Regions from separate parts of the Arthrobacter sp. MW3 TE3886 genome, predicted to be linked through region 1. Evidence: riboswitches for the same ligand, from Rfam matches in the RefSeq annotation. Region 1 holds a riboswitch; each other region holds the start of a gene.
What was found. Region 1 has a riboswitch for S-adenosylmethionine ahead of ABH915_RS07360 (bifunctional o-acetylhomoserine/o-acetylserine sulfhydrylase). Riboswitches for the same ligand answer to the same signal wherever they lie in the genome.

Region 2: another riboswitch for S-adenosylmethionine. It lies ahead of ABH915_RS15960 (aminotransferase class V-fold PLP-dependent enzyme); the one in region 1 lies ahead of ABH915_RS07360 (bifunctional o-acetylhomoserine/o-acetylserine sulfhydrylase).
Region 3: another riboswitch for S-adenosylmethionine. It lies ahead of ABH915_RS20640 (DUF1737 domain-containing protein); the one in region 1 lies ahead of ABH915_RS07360 (bifunctional o-acetylhomoserine/o-acetylserine sulfhydrylase).
Region 4: another riboswitch for S-adenosylmethionine. It lies ahead of ABH915_RS03155 (methionine ABC transporter ATP-binding protein); the one in region 1 lies ahead of ABH915_RS07360 (bifunctional o-acetylhomoserine/o-acetylserine sulfhydrylase).

What each region holds. Positions count from the first base shown of each region.
Region 1 is NZ_JBGCAN010000001.1:1,624,452-1,629,401, forward strand. Features, by position in the region: gene hutI (imidazolonepropionase) at 1-803, shown strand, start outside; gene ABH915_RS07345 (histidine phosphatase family protein) at 826-1,506, opposite strand; gene ABH915_RS07350 (CPBP family intramembrane glutamic endopeptidase) at 1,617-2,384, shown strand; gene ABH915_RS07355 (VOC family protein) at 2,569-3,207, opposite strand; SAM riboswitch class IV at 3,378-3,493, shown strand; gene ABH915_RS07360 (bifunctional o-acetylhomoserine/o-acetylserine sulfhydrylase) at 3,557-4,873, shown strand.
Region 2 is NZ_JBGCAN010000001.1:3,510,671-3,515,620, reverse strand. Features, by position in the region: gene ABH915_RS15965 (class I SAM-dependent methyltransferase) at 1-393, opposite strand, end outside; gene ABH915_RS15960 (aminotransferase class V-fold PLP-dependent enzyme) at 474-1,937, opposite strand; SAM riboswitch class IV at 1,972-2,085, opposite strand; gene hisN (histidinol-phosphatase) at 2,265-3,095, opposite strand; gene ABH915_RS15950 (ribosome small subunit-dependent GTPase A) at 3,172-4,287, opposite strand; gene aroA (3-phosphoshikimate 1-carboxyvinyltransferase) at 4,271-4,950, opposite strand, start outside.
Region 3 is NZ_JBGCAN010000001.1:4,513,542-4,518,491, forward strand. Features, by position in the region: gene cls (cardiolipin synthase) at 1-88, opposite strand, end outside; gene ABH915_RS20630 (aminodeoxychorismate lyase) at 182-1,150, shown strand; gene ABH915_RS20635 (hypothetical protein) at 1,161-2,114, opposite strand; SAM riboswitch class IV at 2,433-2,547, shown strand; gene ABH915_RS20640 (DUF1737 domain-containing protein) at 2,560-2,892, shown strand; gene ABH915_RS20645 (rhodanese-like domain-containing protein) at 2,889-3,308, shown strand; gene ABH915_RS20650 (O-succinylhomoserine sulfhydrylase) at 3,309-4,517, shown strand; gene ABH915_RS20655 (glutamate--cysteine ligase) at 4,563-4,950, opposite strand, start outside.
Region 4 is NZ_JBGCAN010000001.1:668,805-673,754, reverse strand. Features, by position in the region: gene ABH915_RS03165 (LLM class flavin-dependent oxidoreductase) at 1-1,314, opposite strand, end outside; gene ABH915_RS03160 (methionine ABC transporter permease) at 1,360-2,025, opposite strand; gene ABH915_RS03155 (methionine ABC transporter ATP-binding protein) at 2,018-2,827, opposite strand; SAM riboswitch class I at 2,967-3,056, opposite strand; gene ABH915_RS03150 (CoA-binding protein) at 3,154-3,579, opposite strand; gene acs (acetate--CoA ligase) at 3,885-4,950, shown strand, end outside.

The sequences.
Region 1 (4,950 bases):
CCCGCAGCGCCCGCATCGCCTCCACCGTGGCGGACGAGGTGACCTACCTGGGGGCGCACCTCGTGCCCGCCGGGATGGACGCGGAGGAATACACGGAGCTGGTCTGCGGGCCGATGCTCACCGCAGTGCGGCCCTACGTCCGCTGGGCCGACGTCTTCTGCGAGCAGGGCGCCTTCAACGAGGACCAGTCCCGCCGGGTGCTGCTGGCCTGCAAGGCCGCCGGGCTGGGGCTGCGCGTCCACGGCAACCAGCTCGGCGAGGGCCCGGGCGTCCGGCTGGCGGTGGAAGTCGGCGCCGCCAGCGTGGACCACGTGAACTACCTTTCGGCCGCGGACGTCGATGCCCTCGCCGCCAGCTGGTCCGGGTGGGACGCCGCCGGCGGCAGCGGCACGCGCGGCACGGTTGCCACCTGCCTGCCTGCCTGCGATCTTTCCACCCGGCAGCCGCTAGCCCCCGGCCGGGAACTGCTCGACGCCGGCGTGCAGCTGGCGCTGGCCTCCAACTGCAACCCCGGCACGTCCTACACCAGCTCCATGGCGTTCTGCGTCACCACCGCTGTGCTGCAGATGCGGCTCAGCGTCCACGAGGCGGTGCGCGCCGCGACGTACGGCGGCGCGCTGGCCCTGGGCCGGGAGTCCGGGAACGACGTCGACGGCGAACGCGCGGTGGGTTCGGTCGCCGTCGGACACCGGGCGGACCTGCACCTGCTCAACGCGCCTTCCGCCACGCACCTGGCCTACCGGCCCGGCATCCCCTTGACGCACGCGGTGTGGCGGGCCGGTGTAGCGCAGCCCACCCGTTAGCCGGCCGGTCCGCTGACGGGCCCTAGAACATCATGGGCGGCGCGTCCAGGACGGTCTCGTCCACGCGCCTCTTCTCCCACTGCGTGAAGGGCTTGTCGAGCTCGTACTTCCCGCGCGCGGTGCGCAGCAGGGTGCGGACCTCGGCGTTCTCCGGGTTGTTCAAGGATTCGAAGTATTCCACCGACCAGTGGAACCAGCGCATGCAGAACAGCCGCATGGTCAAGCCGTGCGTCACGAACAGCGCGTTTGGGGCATAGCCGGGCTTGGACCAGTGCCGGTGCAGGGTTTCCATGAAGGAGGAAATCCTGTCGTACACATCGGAACCGGACTCGCCCTCGCGGAAGCGGTAGAAGAAGTGCCCGTAGGCGTTGCGGAGCTCCTTCTGGTCCTCAATGTCGCCGGCGATCTGAAAGTTGGCCCAGTCCTGTTCGCGCAGGCGCGGTTCCTCGATCACCCGTTCCACGAGCGGGCCGAGATTCAGCGCCTCCAGGGTCTGGTAGGCGCGCAGGTACGGGGAGACGTAGACGCACACCGGGCGGCCGTCCAGCTGGCGCCGGACCTCTTCCCCGGCCGCGGTGGCCTGCTCCAGGCCCAGGGGTGTCAACGGGATCCGGTAGTCCGGAACACGGTTGTAGATCGAGGTGTCGGCATTGGCGGCAGACTGGCCGTGCCGGATCATGATGATTTTCCGGGGCGCGCTCATAGTCCCCAAGCATAGGGCTCCAAAAAGGCAGGTGCCGCAGGCAGAACCCCGCGCGGCCGGCACCACGCGGGCACCAGCAAACTATCGGCAAGTGCAGGCAAGATAGAACCATGTTGGTTCCCTCCCGCCGTCGGCTGCGGTTCGAAGTGTTGATTGTCCTGGGGTTGTCGCTGGGGCAGTCCGCGGTCTACTCCCTGGTGCAGCTGCTGGACAAGATGACCACGGCGCCGCTGGCCCAGGGGACGTCCACCCTGAACCGTTCGCAGAGCGCGCGCGAATACTTCGACCTCACGTACCAGTTGCTGGACATCGTCTTCGCCCTGGTGCCGGTGGCCCTCGTGATCTATTTCCTCACCGAGCACTGGCCGGCCGGTCAGCGCGGGACCTCGGCGTTCCGAAGGATCGGCTTCGACTTCGCCCGGCCCGGCAAGGACCTGCTGCAGGGCCTGGGACTCGCCGCGCTGATCGGCATTCCGTCCCTGGGGCTCTACGCGGCGGGCCGGGCGATGGGGATCACGACGGCGATCATCCCCAGCGCCCTGGACGCGTACTGGTGGACCGTGCCGGTGCTGGTCCTGTCTGCGATCCGGCACGGGGTGGTCGAGGAAGTGATTGTGGTGGCGTACCTGCTGGACCGGCTCGGGAAACTGGGCTGGAGCGTGCCGGCAGCCATTGCCGCCAGCGCCCTGCTCCGCGGCAGCTATCACCTGTACCAGGGGTTCGGGCCGTTCATCGGCAACGCGGTGATGGGCGTCGTCTTCGCGCTGGTGTACACGCGGACTAAACGGGTGATGCCGCTCGTGATCGCCCACGCCATCCTGGACACCGTGGCGTTCGTGGGGTTCAGCCTGTTCGGCAAGGCCGTGGGCCTGGGCTGAGCCTCACACAGCAACGCGGGGTCACTTCTGGCCCATCCGGATCCCCCGGATGGGCCAGAAGTGACCCCGCGTTGCGTTTAGGGGCCGGCACCCTGACCGGCCTTAAATGATCTCGGCCGCCGTCTCCTGGGTGACATCGTTGGCACCTAGGAGATGGCGGCCGAAGCGTGGGGCAGATGGAGCGTTAGATCGTGACCGCTCCGGAGGCGGTCTCGAAGGTGACGGAGAGGATGCCGGGAGTACCGTGCGGCGCGATCCAGTTCACGGCGACGTCTTCCAGCGGCTTTTCAACCGGTTCGCCCAGCCACTCCGTGACGCGGGCTGCCGAACCGGCAATGGTCAGCGCGGACATCTTGACATCGCTCGCGTAGGCGTTGGACGGGTGCAGTTCCGGGTCACCCTCCCACTTGAGCATGTAGGGCACCTGGGGGTCGGCGATGAGCCCCAGGATGCCGATCTGCTTCCAGACCAGTTCGCGGCCGTCGGGAAACTTCCGGTTGCCGTTGACGGCGGCGCGGCCGAGCCGCTCCTCGAACGGGGCCAGGTCGTCAACCTCGACGCACCAGCCCATCCAGCCGCCGCCGGCCTCGGAACGTGCCCGGACGGCCTGGCCGAACGGGGCCTTGTCGGAGGCCGGGTGGTTCAGGACCTCCACGACTTCCAGGTACTTGTGTCCCGCGAGCGGGATGATCATGTTGCGTGTCCCGAAACGGGGGTGCACTCCACCCTTCACGGCTTCAACGCCGAGGGCAGACGCAATACGTTCAGTGGTGGCTGCCAAGCCATCGTGTTCACAGGCGTAAGAGACGTGATCCATGCGCATGCCATCATCTTGGCACTTTGTGATGGACCTCTCAGCTTAGGCTCCCCTAACCGTCATGGGACGTCCCGGCGCGCTGATCGGGGCGGCCCGGGACGCGCCGCCACGGAGGCCGTCTTCATCTTCGTCATAAAGCTATCCAGGGCTGCGCCGCCATTCCTACACTTAACCCAGGTCATGAGTGCCAGCGCACAGCCCCGGCTTGCTGGCCGGCAACCCTCGTATCGCGGTGGGGTGCCCCGGGTGAAGACCTGGCCGTCCGGCGCCCGCCGGAGGGCAAGCGCGGCGCCTGTCCCGGTCCGGGCCAAAAAAGCCCCGGCCGGTGCTGTGCCCAGTGACTCGAGGAGCATCAATGTCCAACGCCTGGTCCTTTGAAACCCGCCAGATCCACGCCGGCCAGGAGCCGGACAGCGCCACCGGCGCGCGTTCCCTGCCCATCTACCAGACGACGTCGTTCGTGTTCCCCAGCGCCGAAAGCGCCGCGAACCGCTTCGCGCTCGCCGAACTCGCGCCCATCTACACCCGGATCGGCAACCCCACCCAGGACGCCGTCGAACAGCGCGTGGCCAGCCTGGAAGGCGGCCTCGCGGCCCTGCTGCTCAGCTCCGGCCAGGCCGCCGAGACGTTCGCGATCCTCAATATCGCCGAGGCCGGGGACCACGTGGTGGCCAGCCCCAGCCTCTACGGCGGAACCTACAACCTGCTCGCCCACACGCTGAAGAAGTTCGGCATCTCCGTGACCTTCGTGGCGGACCCGGACAACCTGGACCAGTGGCGGGACGCCGTCCAGCCCAACACCAAGCTGTTCTTCGGCGAAGTGGTCTCCAACCCCCGCCAGGACGTGCTGGACATCGAGGGCGTCTCCCGCGTGGCGCACGAGGCCGGCGTGCCGCTGGTCGTCGACAACACGCTCTCCACCCCCTACCTGATCCGGCCGATCGAGTGGGGCGCGGACATCGTGGTCCATTCCGCCACCAAGTACCTCGGCGGGCACGGCGCCGCAATCGCCGGCGTGATCGTGGACTCCGGCAACTTCGACTTCGGGAAGGACCCGGAGCGGTTCCCCGGCTTCAACACCCCGGACCCCACCTACAACGGCCTGGTCTACGCCCGCGACCTCGGCGCCGACGGCGCACTGGGCGCGAACCTTTCCTACATCCTCAAGGCCCGGGTCCAGCTCCTGCGCGACCTCGGCTCCGCGGTGTCCCCGTTCAACGCCTTCCTCATCGCCCAGGGCATCGAAACGCTGAGCCTGCGCGTCGAGCGCCACGTGGCCAACGCCACCAAGGTGGCGCAATGGCTGGAGGGGCGGGACGACGTCGAATCGGTCGCCTACGCCGGGCTGCCGTCCAGCCCCTGGTACGAGCGCGGCCGCAAGTATGGGCCCAAGGGGACCGGCGCCGTCGTGGCGTTCAACATCGCCGGGGGAGCGGAGGCCGGCAAGCGGTTCGTCGATGCCCTCGAACTGCACTCGCACGTCGCGAACATCGGTGATGTCCGGTCCCTGGTGATCCACCCGGCGTCGACCACCCATAGCCAGCTCTCGCCCGAACAGCAGACGATCGCCGGCGTGAACCCCGGGCTGGTGCGGCTGTCGGTGGGACTGGAGCACATCGACGACATCCTCGCGGACCTCGACGCCGGATTCCGCGCGGCCAAGTCCGCCTAGTCACCCCGGCCGGCCTCCCCGCAAGGGGCGGCCGGCCAGGGGGCTGTCACATGGAAGTCACAATCTTCGTGATTTCC
Region 2 (4,950 bases), 1.9 Mb from region 1:
GGCCAGGCCAGGATCGCACCAGTGCCACGCCTGGGCGACCGTGACGAGGTCGAAGGATTCCGGCTCGAGACCCGTGTCCTCGGCGCTGCCCTCGATGGCGATGACGTCCGGCAGGGTCCGGCGCAACTGCTCCAGCATGTCGGCAGAGGGGTCCACAGCCACCGTGTCCAGTCCGCGTTCTGCCAGGAGCGCAGTGAACTTCCCGGTGCCGGCGCCAATGTCCGCGGCGTCCCTGGCCCCCGCCGGGACCAGCCAGCCGGCGGACTCCTGCGGATAGCCGGGGCGGACGCGTTCATAGTGTTCCCCGCCGTCCTGGAAGCTTTGTCCGAGTTCCTGGCGCCGCCCGCTCTGCAGCTTGGGTCCACTGTGCAGCCTGGGGCCGGCGCTTGCCACGTGCGATCTCCTTCGGAAGGTCCTGCTTGTTTCAGGTACCTTTCGAATTTACCGCACCCTCGCCGGGCCCTGATCCTGCGCTAGTCGAGGGTGCAGGGCGCGGCGCCGGCGGTGCCCGGGGTGTTCGGCGCCCAGTGGGGGTAGCTGCGGGTGTCGTTGGCCGGCACCCAGCGGCCGGCGTCCACCACGTAATCCCAGCCGAGTCCGTTCTGCCGCAGCTGCTGCAGGCCGGCCAGCAGGCGTTCGGCGTCCTCCAGCCGCGAGCCCAGCCCGAAGCTGGCCCGCAGGGAGCCGGCGGGCAGGCCGAGCCGCTTGAGCAGCGGGTGGGCGCAGAATCGGCCGTCGCGCAGGCCAATGCCGTGTTCGGCCGACAGGTAGGCGGCCACCAGCCCGGCGTCGAAGCCTTCCACGGAAAAGTTCACGACGCCGATCGTGCCGGGGCCTGCCTGGCCGCCTTCGGGGGAAGAAACGGAAGGCGAATCGGCAAAGATACGGTGCACGGTTACTCCGTCGATGCCCTGGAGGCCTTCGACGAGGAAGGACCGGATGGCGTCCTCGTGGGCCTGCCACTGCTCCTGGTCCAGGGCCGCAATGACCTGGGTGGCACGGGCGAGGGCCGCCGCGCCAAGGACGTTAGGCGAGCCGCCCTCGTGCCGGGCAGGTCCCGTGGTCCAGCTGACGGAGTCGAGCCGGGCGTCGCGGACAGCGCCGCCGCCGGCCAGGTGTGGGGTGCCGGCGTCGAGCCAGTCCGTCCGGCCCACCAGCACGCCCGCGCCGAACGGGGCGTACAGCTTGTGCCCAGAGAAGGCGAGGTAGTCGACGCCGTCCGCGGCGATGTTAATCCGCCGGTGCGGGGCCAGCTGCGCGGCGTCGACAACGATCCTGGCGCCGTATTCGTGTGCCAGCGCGGCCAGGGTCCGGATCGGCAGGATCTCCCCGGTGACGTTGGAAGCGCCGGTGATGGCCAGCAGGCTGACATCGCCGCGCGCCAGCTCCTCGCGCAGGCGGTCCACCGTGGCCGCGAGGGTGGGGGCGGCCACGACGCTGCGGTGCGGGACATTCTGCCAGGGCAGGAGGTTGGCGTGGTGCTCGATGTCGAGGTAGACGACCTCGCCCGCGGGCCGCCCGTCGCGCAGCGGCAGGCAGCCCGCCAGCAGGTTCAGGGAATCGGTGGTGTTGCGGGTGAAGATCACGGAATCGTCCGGCCGGCCGCCCACGAAGTCCCGCACGATGTCCCGGGCGTTCTCGTAGACGGACGTGCTGATCTGCGATGCGTAGCCGGCGCCGCGGTGCACGCTGGCGTAGTACGGCAGGATTTCGTTCAGGTAGGCCGAGACCACGGACAGGGCCGGGGCGGAGGCGCCGTAGTCGAGGTTGGCGTAGCGGGTGTGGCCGCCGGTGATCAGCGGCGCCTGGATTTCCGCCCCGGTAACGGCGGCCAGCGGGCGGGCCGCGAGGGCGAGGCGGCCATCAGCCTGCCCTGCAGACCGTTCTGCACCGGCGGCATGGAATTCGGGGGCGACGGGGAAAATGGCAGTTGTCATGGGACCTCACTCGAACAGGACCCCACACCGTGGGAATCCGCGCTTGCCGGGTCCGTTCCGGACCGGCCAGGTCGTCACCCGGGGCACCCCACCGCGACTGGAGGGTTGCCGGCCAGCAAACCGGGGTTTAGCGCTGGCACTCGTGACCTGCATCGAGCGTAGGACATCCGCGCAGCCGGGGAAAAGGCGGGCGCCGATTGTGAAGCGGATTATTACGGGCGCGGCCACAACGCGCTGTGGCCGAACAAACGGCGGCGGCGGCCCCGCAATGGGGGTCGGCCGCCGCCGTTTGTTCGATCAACCAGGGGCTTGGATCAGTGGTTCGGTTCAGTTGTTGGGGTGAGCCGGGAAGAGGTCGTCGAGACCGGGGTTAAGCCGCTTGAGGACTTCCGAGTGCAGGATCGAATTGGTGGCCAGGGCATTGCCGCCGAAGGGTCCGTCCTCTCCCTCGAGCGAGGTGAAGCGGCCGCCGGCCTCGGTCACGATCGGCACCAGGGCGGCCATGTCGTAGAGGTTCAGCTCGGGCTCGCAGGCGATGTCCACGGCACCCTCGGCCACGAGGCAGTAGGACCAGAAGTCACCGTAGGCGCGGGTCCGCCACACTTCCTCGGTCAGGCCCAGGAACTCATCCAGATTCCCGCGTTCCTTCCAGCCGCCAAGGCTGGAGTAGGACAGCGAGGCGTCCTCGAGATTGGAGACATTGGATACCTTCAAGCGTGTGGCGGCGGCGAGCGAGCGGCCCGTGTAGGCGCCCGCACCCTTGGCGGCCCACCAGCGCTTGCCCAGTGCCGGCGCGCTCACGACGCCGACCACCGGTTCGCCCTCATCGACGAGGGCGATCAGGGTGGCCCAGACCGGGACGCCGCGGACAAAGTTCTTGGTGCCGTCGATCGGGTCGATGATCCACCGGCGGGAACCGTGGCCCGAGCTGCCGAATTCCTCGCCCAGGACCGCGTCCCGCGGACGTGACCGGGAGAGCTGGCCGCGGATGGCCTCTTCCGCGGACTTGTCGGCATCGGTGACGGGTGTGAGGTCGGGCTTCGTCTCGATCCGAAGGTCGAGCGCCTTGAAGCGGCTCATGGTCTGGGAATCGACCGAATCTGCCAGTACATGGGCAAGGCGCAGGTCATCGTTGTAGCTCGAAGCGGGTTGGCTCATGGTTCCAAACTACCGTCAAACCGGGCTGCCGGGCGGGAGGCCGCGGCACGGCGCCGCAGCCCGGTTGCCGGGCCGGCTAGGAGACGGTGCCCAGTTCCTTGGTTTCCTGTGCTTCCATCCGCGGGTCCGTGCCCAGCAGCCGGCGCAGGGACGCGAGCCTGGCCGGTCCCGAGGGCCCCGCGTGCCCGGCGGCCACCCACTTGTCGACGCCGCAGTTGACGGCGGTGGAGTCATGCTTGCAGCCGCGTTCGCAATCATCGGTTCCCGGTTCCAGGTCCGGGAAGGAACGGAGGATCCGGTCCGGGTCCACGTGGGCCAGGCCGAAGGACCGGATGCCGGGGGTGTCGATGATCCAGCTGCCCGCCGGGGCATCGTTGACCTTCAGCGCCAGTGCCGAGGAGGACGTGTGGCGGCCGCGGCCGGTTACCGCATTCACGCCTCCCGTGGCCCGCTCGGCCCCGGTCAGGGCGTTGACCATGGTGGACTTGCCGACGCCGGAATGGCCCAGCATCACGGTGACCTTGCCGTCGAGGTAGTCGCGCAGCTGGGACACCGCGTCCTTGTCGAGCCGGGCGGAGAGCCCGTCGTCGGAGCGGGCGTCGATGCCGGAAGCGGCGGAGTCCGCGGTCTTGGAGATGATGACGGGAAAATCGAGGTGCTGGTAGTTGGACAGCAGTTCGGCGGGATCCTTGACGTCGGCCTTGGTGACGAGCAGCAGCGGCTCGATGCCGGCGTCGTATGCGGCCACCAGTGCGCGGTCGATGAAACCGGTCCGCGGCTCGGGGTTGGCGGCGGCGACCACCACCACCAGCTGGTCGGCGTTGGCCACGACGGCGCGTTCGATCGGGTCCGTGTCGTCGGCGCTGCGGCGCAACAGTGTCTTGCGGTCCTGGATCTTGACCAGACGCGCGAGGGTGTCGGGCTCGCCGGTGACGTCGCCGACCAGGGAGACGAAGTCGCCGGCAACCACGGGGTTGCGGCGCAGCTCCCGGGCGCGGGCCGCGATGATCTTGCGTTCGTCCGGGGTTCCTTCGCCGACGACGGCGGTGTAGCGGCCGCGGTCAACGGTGATGATGCGTCCGGTGACGGCGTCGTCGTAGCTGGGCCGGTCCTTGGTGCGGGGGCGGGTGCCCTTCTTGTTCGGCCGGATCCGGACGTCGGACTCGTCCCAGGAATCAGTGCTGCGTGCCACCGGCGGTGTCCTCATCTGCGGCGGGTCCCTGTGCCAGCATCGCTTCCCAGAGTTGCGGGAAATCGGGCATGGTCTTGGCCGTGGTTGCGATGTCCTCGACCTCCACGCCGGGTACGGCAAGGCCGAGGATGGCGCCGGCGGTTGCCATGCGGTGGTCCGCGTAGCTGTGGACTACGCCGCCGTGCAGCGCGGCCGGGCGGATGATGAGGCCGTCGGCGGTCTCTTCGGCGTCGCCGCCGAGGCGGTTGATTTCGGCGACGAGGGCGGCGAGCCGGTCCGTTTCGTGGCCGCGGAGATGGGCGATGCCGCTGAGCCGCGAGGGGCCGGCGGCGAGGGCGCAGAGTGCGGCCACGGTGGGGGCGAGTTCGCTGGTCTCGTCGAAGTCGCCGCCCTTGATCTCCGGCCCTCCGCTGACGGTCAGGGTGCCGTCGTCCACTGTCACGGTGGCGCCCATGGCGGTCAGGATGCCGCGCCAGAGATCACCGACCTGGGTGGTTTCCGCGGGCCAGTTCGGGATCCGCACGGTGCCGCCGGTGGCCAGGGCCGCCGCGAGGAACGGGCCGGCGTTCGAGAGATCCTGCTCGATCCGGACGTCGAAGGCGCGGATCGGGCCGGGGGAGACAACCCAGTGGTTCGGCACCGAGTCATCGACCGCCACGCCCA
Region 3 (4,950 bases), 2.9 Mb from region 1:
CCAGCACGCGGATGGCGAAGTCGATCACGGTCAAAATCAGAATCGCCCAGGACGGTAAAGTTTCCGCCAGCGGAAATGGCCACAGCACAGGCGAACCCCTCAAGCTACAGGCCCGCGGAACAGTTCCGGAACGGGCAACGTGCAAATCCTATCCCGGGACCGCCGAGACTAAGCTGTAGCCATGACCACTCCTGCCCCTGTTCCTGCGCCCGCGACCGTGCTGGTCTTCCTCGACCCGGCGTTCGACGGCGGCCGCGTTGCCGACGCGTCCCAGCCGCAACTGATGGCCACGGACCTGGGCGCCACCCGCGGCGACGGCGTATTCGAATCCCTGCTGGCCGTCGGCGGCCGGCCCCGCAAGATCCAGGCGCACCTGACCCGGCTGGCCGGCTCGGCCCGGCTGCTGGAGCTGGACATCCCGGCCGAGGACGCATGGCGGCGGGCGGTGGAAACCGCCATCCGCGAGTTCCGGGGGCAGGAACCTGCCGAGGGTGCAGCCGGCGGCACGGGGCAGGACGAGGTGGTGGTGAAGCTGATTGTCACCCGCGGGCCGGAGGGCGCGGCTGCCCCCACGTGCTGGATCCAGGCCTCCGCGCCAGCGGCCGCGGGCCGCCGGCAGCGCGAGACCGGGATCGACGTCATCCTGCTGGACCGCGGCTACGACAGTGAAGTCGGCGAGCGCGCCCCGTGGCTCCTGCTCGGCGCCAAGACCCTTTCGTACGCCGTGAACATGGCGGCGTTGCGCTACGCCCACCGGCAGGGCGCCGACGACGTCATCTTCACGTCCGCGGACGGCCGGGTGCTGGAGGGTCCGACGTCGACCGTTCTGCTGGCCCACCTGGAAACCTCGGACGACGGCGCCGGCGGCGTCCGCACCGTCCGGCGGCTCATCACTCCCCAGCTGGACAGCGGCATCCTGCCCGGCACGTCACAGGGCGCCCTGTTCACCGCCGCCAAGGCTGCCGGCTGGGAACTGGGCTACGGCCCGCTGGAGCCGAAGGACCTGCTGGACGCCGACGCGGTCTGGCTGATCTCCAGCATCCGGCTCCTGGCCCCGGTGAACCACATCGACGGCCAGGAAATCGGCACCCCGGAACTGCGGCGCCAGCTCACGGCCGAACTCAACGCCCTCTTCGCCACCATCGAATAGCAACGCGGGATCACCCCAGGGCGTCCGCGGGCACTGCCGGGCACCGGCGGAAGGAGGCCGGGTTGAACGCCGGGAGCGTGAACGTTGCCAGCACGGCGTCGAGCATTTCCGGAGCCCACGTGCTGTTCTCCCCCAGGGTCGCGCAGACACCCAGCACCACGGGCGTTCCGTCGGTGCGGCGGCGGATCTGGACCTGGACCGGCCCGGTCAGCCCGAGCGTGCGGACGGCGGCCAGACCCAGCTTGCGCACATCCCCGGCCTGATCCGCCGGCACCCTCCGGCTGACTTCGTCGCTGCCGGCGCGTCCATACGGAGTCCTGGTCTTCTCGAGGACCACCGCCACCGGGGCCATCGCGTTGCGTGCCGGGGTGCCGAACACCAGGCACACGTAGTCGGCGCCCGGGATGAATTCCTGGACCAGTTGCCCCGCCGGCAGGTTCTTCCAGCTAACGGAGGCGGTTCCGGCCAGCAGGTGGACACCATGGAAGCCTTTGAAGACCCGCGGCTTGACCACCACGGGGCCGCTGAGGCCGGCGAGGGATGCCGGCGCGGCGGCGAGGTCGCCCGGCACCGCGAACCGGGGCACCGGGATGCCGGCCGCCTGCAGCGCCCAGGTGGTGAACAGCTGATCGTTGGCGAGGGCCACCGCGGCAGGATCACCCACGATGATCCGCACGTCCTGGGCGAATCCGGCGCGGGCCGCGGCCAGGACCGGGAGTTCCACGGTGAGGGTCGGAATGATGACGTTGATGGCTTCGCGGTCCACCAGCCGGCGCAGGTCCAGAATCATGTCCGGGTCCGTCGCCGGCAGGAGCCTGACCGCGGCGGCGGGAGTCTCGCCGGCCTGACGGGTGTCGGCGCGGGCATCGGAGCCGAGGTACGGGAGGCCTCGGGCTTCGAGTTGGGCCGCGACGGCCCGTCCGGCGGCGCTGGTAATCCCGGTAACGAGTATGCGCGGGTCCACGATTGCTCCATTCCGCCGTCACCGTCCCGACCGCGGCTGCGGCTCCGACCGTTCCAGCCACCGATTCTCAGACAGCCTGTTGTTGGACAGACGAGTCGTTTCACGGACTGCTCGATTCACAAACTGCCCGAATCACCTGCAGCGCCGGCCGACGCGTCGGACCTAATCCCCCCAGTAGACGGCGAAACATCCCGGCAGACACGAGTGGGCAGTACCCGAAACTGGAGCCCGCCACTACTCGCCCGGGCCACGGTCCGGTTACGGAACATGACGGCGGCGGCGGTGCGGGCCGGCGCCGCAGGTGTTACGTTTTTGGGGAGTAATGAGAACCGGTGCCAAGCCCTGACTGGCCGGTCGGCAACCCTCCCTTTCGCGGCGGGGTGCCTCAGGTGAATACTCGGCATATCGACCATTCGAGCTGCAAGCGTGAAAGAGGAGATCCGTCGTGCCCGACACGTCAACACCCACACCAGCCACCAGTACAGTCCCCGCCGCAGCCCCCAGCGCGGCAACCGCCGGCGAGGAAAGGCTGGCCTACCGCCTGTTCACCGGCGCGGATGACCGCGCCTTTTGCGAGCGGGTGTCAGCCGCCCTGGCCGAGGGCTATGTGCTGCACGGAAGCCCCGCCGCCAGCTTCAACGGAAGCACCGTGATCGTGGCGCAGGCGCTGGTCCTGCCGGCCGCGATTGCAAGTGCGGACGCCGCCGTGGCCAATGCGGTTGATGAGCTCGACGCCGACGAGTCTGGCGCCGACGGGGTCTTCGCGGGCCACGCATGAGCTACGCCGGAGACCTCAGCCCGGATGAGGCGTGGGCCAAGCTGGAGGCCGGAGCCATCCTGGTGGATGTCCGAACCGAGGGCGAATGGGCCCACATCGGTATCCCGGACACCGCGGCTGCGGGCGAAAGCCGCAACGATCCGCTCTTCATCCAGTGGAACCTCGCCGGCGGCACGCCGAACCCGCACTTCGTGGAACAGCTAAGGCAGCAGGCGCCGGAGGACACCGCCGTCGAACTGGTGTTCCTTTGCCGCTCCGGTGCCCGGTCGATCGCCGCCGCGACGGCCGCGACGGCCGCCGGCTTCACCTCCTACAACGTCCTTGAGGGCTTCGAAGGCGAGACCGACCGCTTCGGCGAACGCACCGTCAACGGCTGGAAGAACCGCGGCCTGCCCACCAACCTCGGAAAGATTTAAGTGACTTTCAATCCCGACGCCGCCGGCTGGGCGGCCGACACCCAGGCTGTCCGCGGCGGCCTTGACCGCACCGGCTTCCAGGAAACCACCGAGCCGATCTTCCTCAACTCAGGATTCGTCTACGAGTCAGCGGCCGCCGCCGAGCGCGCCTTCACCGGGGAGGACGAGCGCTTCGTCTACTCCCGCTACGGCAACCCCTCCGTCGCCACCTTCCAGGAGCGGCTCCGGCTGCTCGAAGGGACGGAGGCGTGTTTTGCGACGGCGTCCGGCATGTCCGCCGTCTTCACCGCCCTGGGCGCGCTGTTGGCGGCCGGGGACCGGGTGGTCGCGGCCCGCTCGCTGTTCGGCTCGTGCTTCGTGATCCTCAACGAGATCCTGCCGCGCTGGGGTGTCGAGACGGTCTTCGTGGACGGCCCGGACCTGGAGCAGTGGCAAGCCGCGCTGTCCGAGCCGACCACCGCCGTGTTCTTCGAGTCGCCGTCGAACCCCATGCAGGAAATCGTGGACATCGCCGCCGTGAGCAAACTGGCGCATGCGGCCGGCGCCACGGTGGTGGTAGACAACGTCTTCGCCACCCCGCTGCTGCAGCGCTGCGGCGACCTCGGCGCGGACGTGGTGGTCTACTCCGGCACCAAGCACATCGACGGCCAGGGCCGGGTCCTGGGCGGAGCCATCCTGGGCACCAGGGAATTCATCGACGGGCCCGTCAAGCAGCTCATGCGGCACACCGGTCCGGCGCTTTCGGCGTTCAATGCCTGGGTGCTCACCAAGGGCCTGGAGACCATGGCCTTGCGCGTCAACCATTCCTCGGCCTCGGCGCTGCGGCTGGCCGAATGGCTCGAGGGACAGCCTGCGGTGGGCTGGGTAAAGTACCCGCTGCTGCCGTCCCACCCGCAGTACCGGCTGGCGGTGCAGCAGATGAAGGCCGGCGGGACGGTTCTCACCCTGGAGCTGCAGCCCTCCCCCGGCCGCACGGCGAAGCAGGCCGCGTTCGCACTCCTGGACGCGCTGCGGATCATCGACATCTCCAACAACCTCGGCGACGCCAAGACGCTCATCACGCACCCGGCCACCACCACGCACCGCGCGATGGGTCCGGAAGGCCGCGCGGCGATCGGGCTCAGCGACGGTGTGGTCCGGCTTTCGGTGGGCCTGGAGGACGTCGAGGACCTCATCCGCGACCTCGGCCAGGCACTCAAGCAGGTCTAGGGCCGCCGCCCCCTGCCGTGCACTGCCCCTGGTGCCGGCTCCCGGTCAGGCCGGGCGCAACCGGCCCAGGGGCGAACGATTTTCGGCCGGCCCTTCGGTGACGGGCCCCTCGGTGGTCAGTTCGATGGCCCGTTCGACGACGGCGGGCAGGCCGCCAGCCCGGAATGGGCCGCGCTGTAGCTGCGAACCGGTGCCCTCTGTCAGAATCCGCTCGACGCCCTCGCGCGCCAGCTCCAGCTCGCCCTGCTCCTCAAGCACCGGGGCCACGAAGTCCACGAGCGCCCTGACCACGTCCGCGGCCGGGGCAGGGGTGAAGGTTCCGAAGTCCAGGAGCTCCCCGCGCAGCCCGCAATTGCTGGCCTGCCAGGCGGCCATCCGCAGCAGCAGCGTGGGCACCGGGGCGGGATCGACGCCGTCGTTCCATTCCCGCGCC
Region 4 (4,950 bases), 960 kb from region 1:
CAGGGTTCCCGGCGCGTAGCCGGTCTGGGCCAGGCCACGGCTGCGCAGTTCCGGCAGCACCCCGTCGATGAAGTCGGTGTAGGAGCCGGGGATGGTCTGGTTGATGATGTTGATGCCGTCGATTCCGGCGTCCTGCCACTGCTCGAGGCGGTCGGCTATCTGGTCCGGCGTTCCCACCACCCGGTTGGCCCGGCTGCGGTAGAGCGCAATGTCGCGGAGGGTGGGGTTGCCGCCGCGGACGGAGGCACGGATGGCCGTGAGATGGCCCTGGCTGCCTTCGGTCTCCAAGTCACCGAGCGGGGTGTCCAGCGGCAGGCCGCCGAGGTCAACGCCGAACCCGCCGCCCACGTGGGCCAGCAGGGCCTCAATGTCCAGGCTGTCCTCGAGTTCGTCGGCCTTGCGGTTCGCCTCGGCCTCGGTGCCGCCCACCACGAAGTGCATGCCCTGCAGGAACTTCACGTCATCCGGATGGCGGCCGGCGGCAACGGCCTGTTCCCGGACGGCCGCGGTGTACTTCGCGGCCACCTCGGTGCTCGGCGCGAGGGTGAAGGTGGCCTCGGCGTTGGCGGCGCAGAACTGCTGGCCGCGGCCGGAGCTCCCGGCCTGGAAAAGCACCGGGGTGCGTTGCGGCGACGGGGCCGCGAGGTGGGGCCCGTCGATCGAGTACCGGGGTCCGCGGTGGTAGATCTTGCTGACTTTCTCCGGGTCCGCGTGGACTCCGGTCTCCTTGTCCCGGACCAGCGCATCGTCTGCCCAGGACCCTTCCCACAATTTGTAGGCAGCCTCGACGTATTCGTCCGCCCAGTCGTAGCGTTCGTCATGCTTGGTCAGCTCGGTGGCGTTGAAGTTCCGGTGCGCGTTTTCCAGCACGCTGGTGACGATGTTCCAGGCCACGCGGCCGCCGCTGATGTGGTCCAGCGTGGACATCTGCCGGGCGAACTGGAACGGGTGGCTCTGGATCACCGACGACGTCGCGGCCAGTCCGATCTCCCGCGTTCCGGTGGCGAGCGCGGACAGCAGGATGAGGGGGTCGTTGGAGGGCACCTGCAGGCCCTTTTTCAGCAGCGACGCCCAGCCGCCGTCGTAGTCGCCGTAGAGACCGACGACGTCGGCGAAGAAGATCGCGTCAAACTTGGCGTCCTCAAGCTGGCGGGCCAGGTCGACCCAGAGCTGGAGTTCGTTGAACCGGTGCTGCTGGGCCTCCGGGCGCCGCCACTGGCCGCCCATGATGTGGCTGGACGTGTTCATCACGAAGGCGCTGATCAGCAGGCGGGGGCGGGGTCCGTCGAAGCGGGTACTGGGTGTTGAAGTCATGGGGTGCTTTCCGCTGGGGAGGTGGGAAGAGGGTGCTGCGGGCGCTCAGAGGCGCTTGTCCAGGCGCCGGGCAACATAGGACCCGCCCAGCTGAACGATGGTGACCAGCAGGATCATCAGGACAATCGCGGTGATCATGAGCGGAGTTTCGTAGCGGTAGTAGCCGTACCGGATGGCGAAGTCGCCGATTCCGCCGCCACCCACCAGGCCGGCCATCGCCGAGTAGGAGATGAAGCTGACGGTCATGATGGTGATGGAGCTGACGAGTCCGGGCTTCGCCTCCACAATCAGGACGTCCCGGACGATCTGGGACCGGCTGGCGCCCATGGACCGTGCCGCTTCGACCACTCCGCCGCCGAGCTGGCTCAGGTTCTGTTCCACAAAGCGGGCGAAATAGGGGATGGCGTTGAGAGTCAGCGGGACAATGACGGCGGCCGTGCCGATGGTCGTGCCGACAATGAACCTGGTCACGGGAATGATCGCGATCAGCAGGATCAGGAACGGGAACGAGCGGAGCAGGTTGACCAGTCCGTCCAGGACGCGGTGCAGCTTTGGCCGGTGCTTGAGCCCGTTGGGACCGATGGTGTAGAGCAGGACACCCAGTGGTGTCCCGAGGAGCACCGCCAGCGGGATGGCCACCAGCAGCATGGTGAGGGTCTGGCCCATGGCGACGCCGATTTCGGGCAGGACTTCCAGGATGCGGTCAAACATTGATCAGGCCCTCCGACGCGGCTGTGGTGTGGGTGCCCCTCCCGGAGCGGTCCAACTGGATCTCATCGGAGACCAGGTAGCGGCCGATCGACGTCGCCGGGTGGAAGCCGGGGCGCTGGAGTTCGGTGAGATCGAACTGCTCCACCACCCGGCCCTCTTCCATGACCGCGACGTTGTCCGCGATGGCCTTGATGACGTTCATCTCGTGGGTGACCACCACGATCGTGATGCCGAATTCGGCGTTGACATCGGCCAGGTACTGCAGGACCGATGACGTCGTCCGGGGATCGACAGCCGACGTCGGCTCGTCGCAGAGCAGCACCTTGGGACCGGTGGCGAGGGCGCGGGCGATCGCCACCCGCTGTTTCTGGCCCCCCGAGAGTTTGGCCGGATATGTCCCCGCTTTGTCGGCGAGGTCCACGATTTCCAGGGTTTCGGCGGCCCGCCGGCGGCGTTCTGCCTTCCCGACGCCGGCGAACTTCAGGGACAGCTCCACATTTTCCTGGGCCGTGAGGTTGTTGAGGAGATTGAAGTGCTGGAAAATCATGCCGATGTCGTGCCGCTTGGTCCGGAGCTCGGCGTCGGAGAGGGTCACCAGGTCCACGCCGTCCACCAGGACGCGTCCCGACGTCGGGCGCTCGAGGAGGTTGATGTTGCGCAGCAGCGTGGATTTGCCGGCGCCGGAGAACCCGATGATGCCCTGGATGGTGCCCCGCCTGATGTGCAGGCTGACATCGTCGACGGCCGTGAAGGGGCCTGCGGCCGAAGCGAAGGACGTGCTGACATTCTGGATCTCGATCACAGGCCCCCACCTGCTCGGGGCCGCGGCGCTGCCGCTGTCTGCGTGTTCATGATTTCCTCCGGGCTCGCCCGAGGAAAGCCCTGGGTCCTGGCTTCCGGGCAGCGCTGAGCGAAGCCGCGGAGCCTAAGAACACAGTGGTTCTCCATCGGTCCTGGCGGTAGCACCGTCCTCAAAGAGGGGGTTGCTGCGGCGTCACAGAGCCAGATCTCTCAGCCGCTCGGGATGGTTACGAGTCCATCTCACACGGCAATGCGGCGAATACGGAAAAAGCCGGTCACATTTTGTAACCGACTCTTCCCAACCTGTTGATCGTCATTCCCGGGCCGTTAGATGCCCACGCGCCAGCCTTCGCGGGCCGGGCACGCGTCCACGACGACGTCCAGCCCGGCGGCCTTGGCGCGGTCCGCCGCGGCGTCGTCGAAGACGCCCAGCTGCAGCCAGACGGCCTTGGCGCCTACGGCGATGGCCTCGTCTATGACTGCCCCCACCCTGTGGGAGTTGACGAAGCAGTCCACGACGTCGATCGGGTGCTTCTCCGCCGGGATGTCCGCGAGGGAACGGTACCCCTTCTCCCCGTGGACGTCGTCGCCGGGAAGGTTGACCGGAATGATGGTCATGCCCATCCGGTCCCGGACATAGAGGGAGACTTCGTACGCCGAGCGCCATTCGTTGGTGCTGAGGCCGACCACCGCCCACGTGCCTTTGGTTCGCATGAGGCGGTCAATGACTGCCGGATCGTTAACATGGGCCATGCGTCAACCTTACTCCTGCGGCCTTTCCGGGCAATCGTCGAATAAATGAATGATTTCGACCGGACGCAGGCCGGGTGAACGAATATTACAGCGCTCCCGGGCGCCGATTTTGTGGAATCCTGCATCTCGGCTCTAGTAGGTAATGACCATCCCGAGCGGCCGAGAGACCTGGATCGATGACGCCGCAGCAACCCCCGGTGACGTGAGACGACCATTCCCACGGAACTGTTCCGCCCTCCTTCGAGGAAATTCGAGGGAACCGGAGGGACCAAGGGTGCTACTGCCAGGACCGATGGAGTGCAGCAATGACCCCTGAGAATTATTCCGCCCTGCCCACCTTTGCCCGGACCGCGTCCGAGGCATTCCCACAAACCACTTCGGACGCGACGGCGAACGAAGCAGGGCCGCGTGACGCGCCCGGCTCCTCTCGCGGCTCTTCGGGATGGTCCCTGAACGAGCCCACGGACGACGCAGTGCACGGCGTCCCCACCGACGGGCCGGCGCGTCACCGCAGCACCACCCCCGGAAACTACCTTCCCCGGCACGGCGCCGCCGCGACGGCGGGAACTGCCCAGGCAGAGACGGTTGCGTTCTGGGAAACCCAGGCTCTCCGCCTCGACTGGGCGGACGTGCCCGGCGGCACAACGGAGCGTGCCAAACCCTGGCACACCGCGCACCGCCGGGTCCCGGCCGACGTCGAGGACGGCGTCGGACCGCAGATCACCTGGTTCGAAGGGGGCAGACTCAATGTCGCCCACAACTGCGTCGACCGCCACGTAGCGGCGGGGCGCGGGGACAAGGTGGCCCTGCACTTCGAGGGCGAGCCCGGTGACCGCCGTGCCGTCACCTACGCCGACCTCCAGCGCGAGGTCTCCAAAGCCGCCAACGCCCTCCTGGACCTGGGCATCACCAAGGGCGACCGGGTGGTCATCTACCTCCCCGTCATCCCCGAAACCGTCATCATCACCCTCGCCGTGGCCCGCATCGGCGCCATCCATTCCCTGGTCTTCGGCGGGTTCTCCGCGGAGGCCCTGAAGTTCCGGGTCGAGGACACCGGCGCCAAGCTCCTGGTCACCACCGACGGCCAGTTCCGCCGCGGCACCGCCGTGCCGGTCAAGGACAACGCGGACGCCGCCGTCTCCGGCGACAACGCCATCGAACACGTCCTGGTGGTCAACCGGACCACTCCCGCGGGCGAGCTGGACACCGTCCCGATGACCGCGGGCCGCGATGTGTGGTGGCACGACGCCGTCGGGTCCGCCTCCGAGACTCACGAGGCCGAGGCGTTCGACGCCGAGACGCCGCTGTTCATCATGTACACCTCCGGCACCACCGGCAAGCCAAAGGGCCTGGTCCACACCTCCGGCGGCT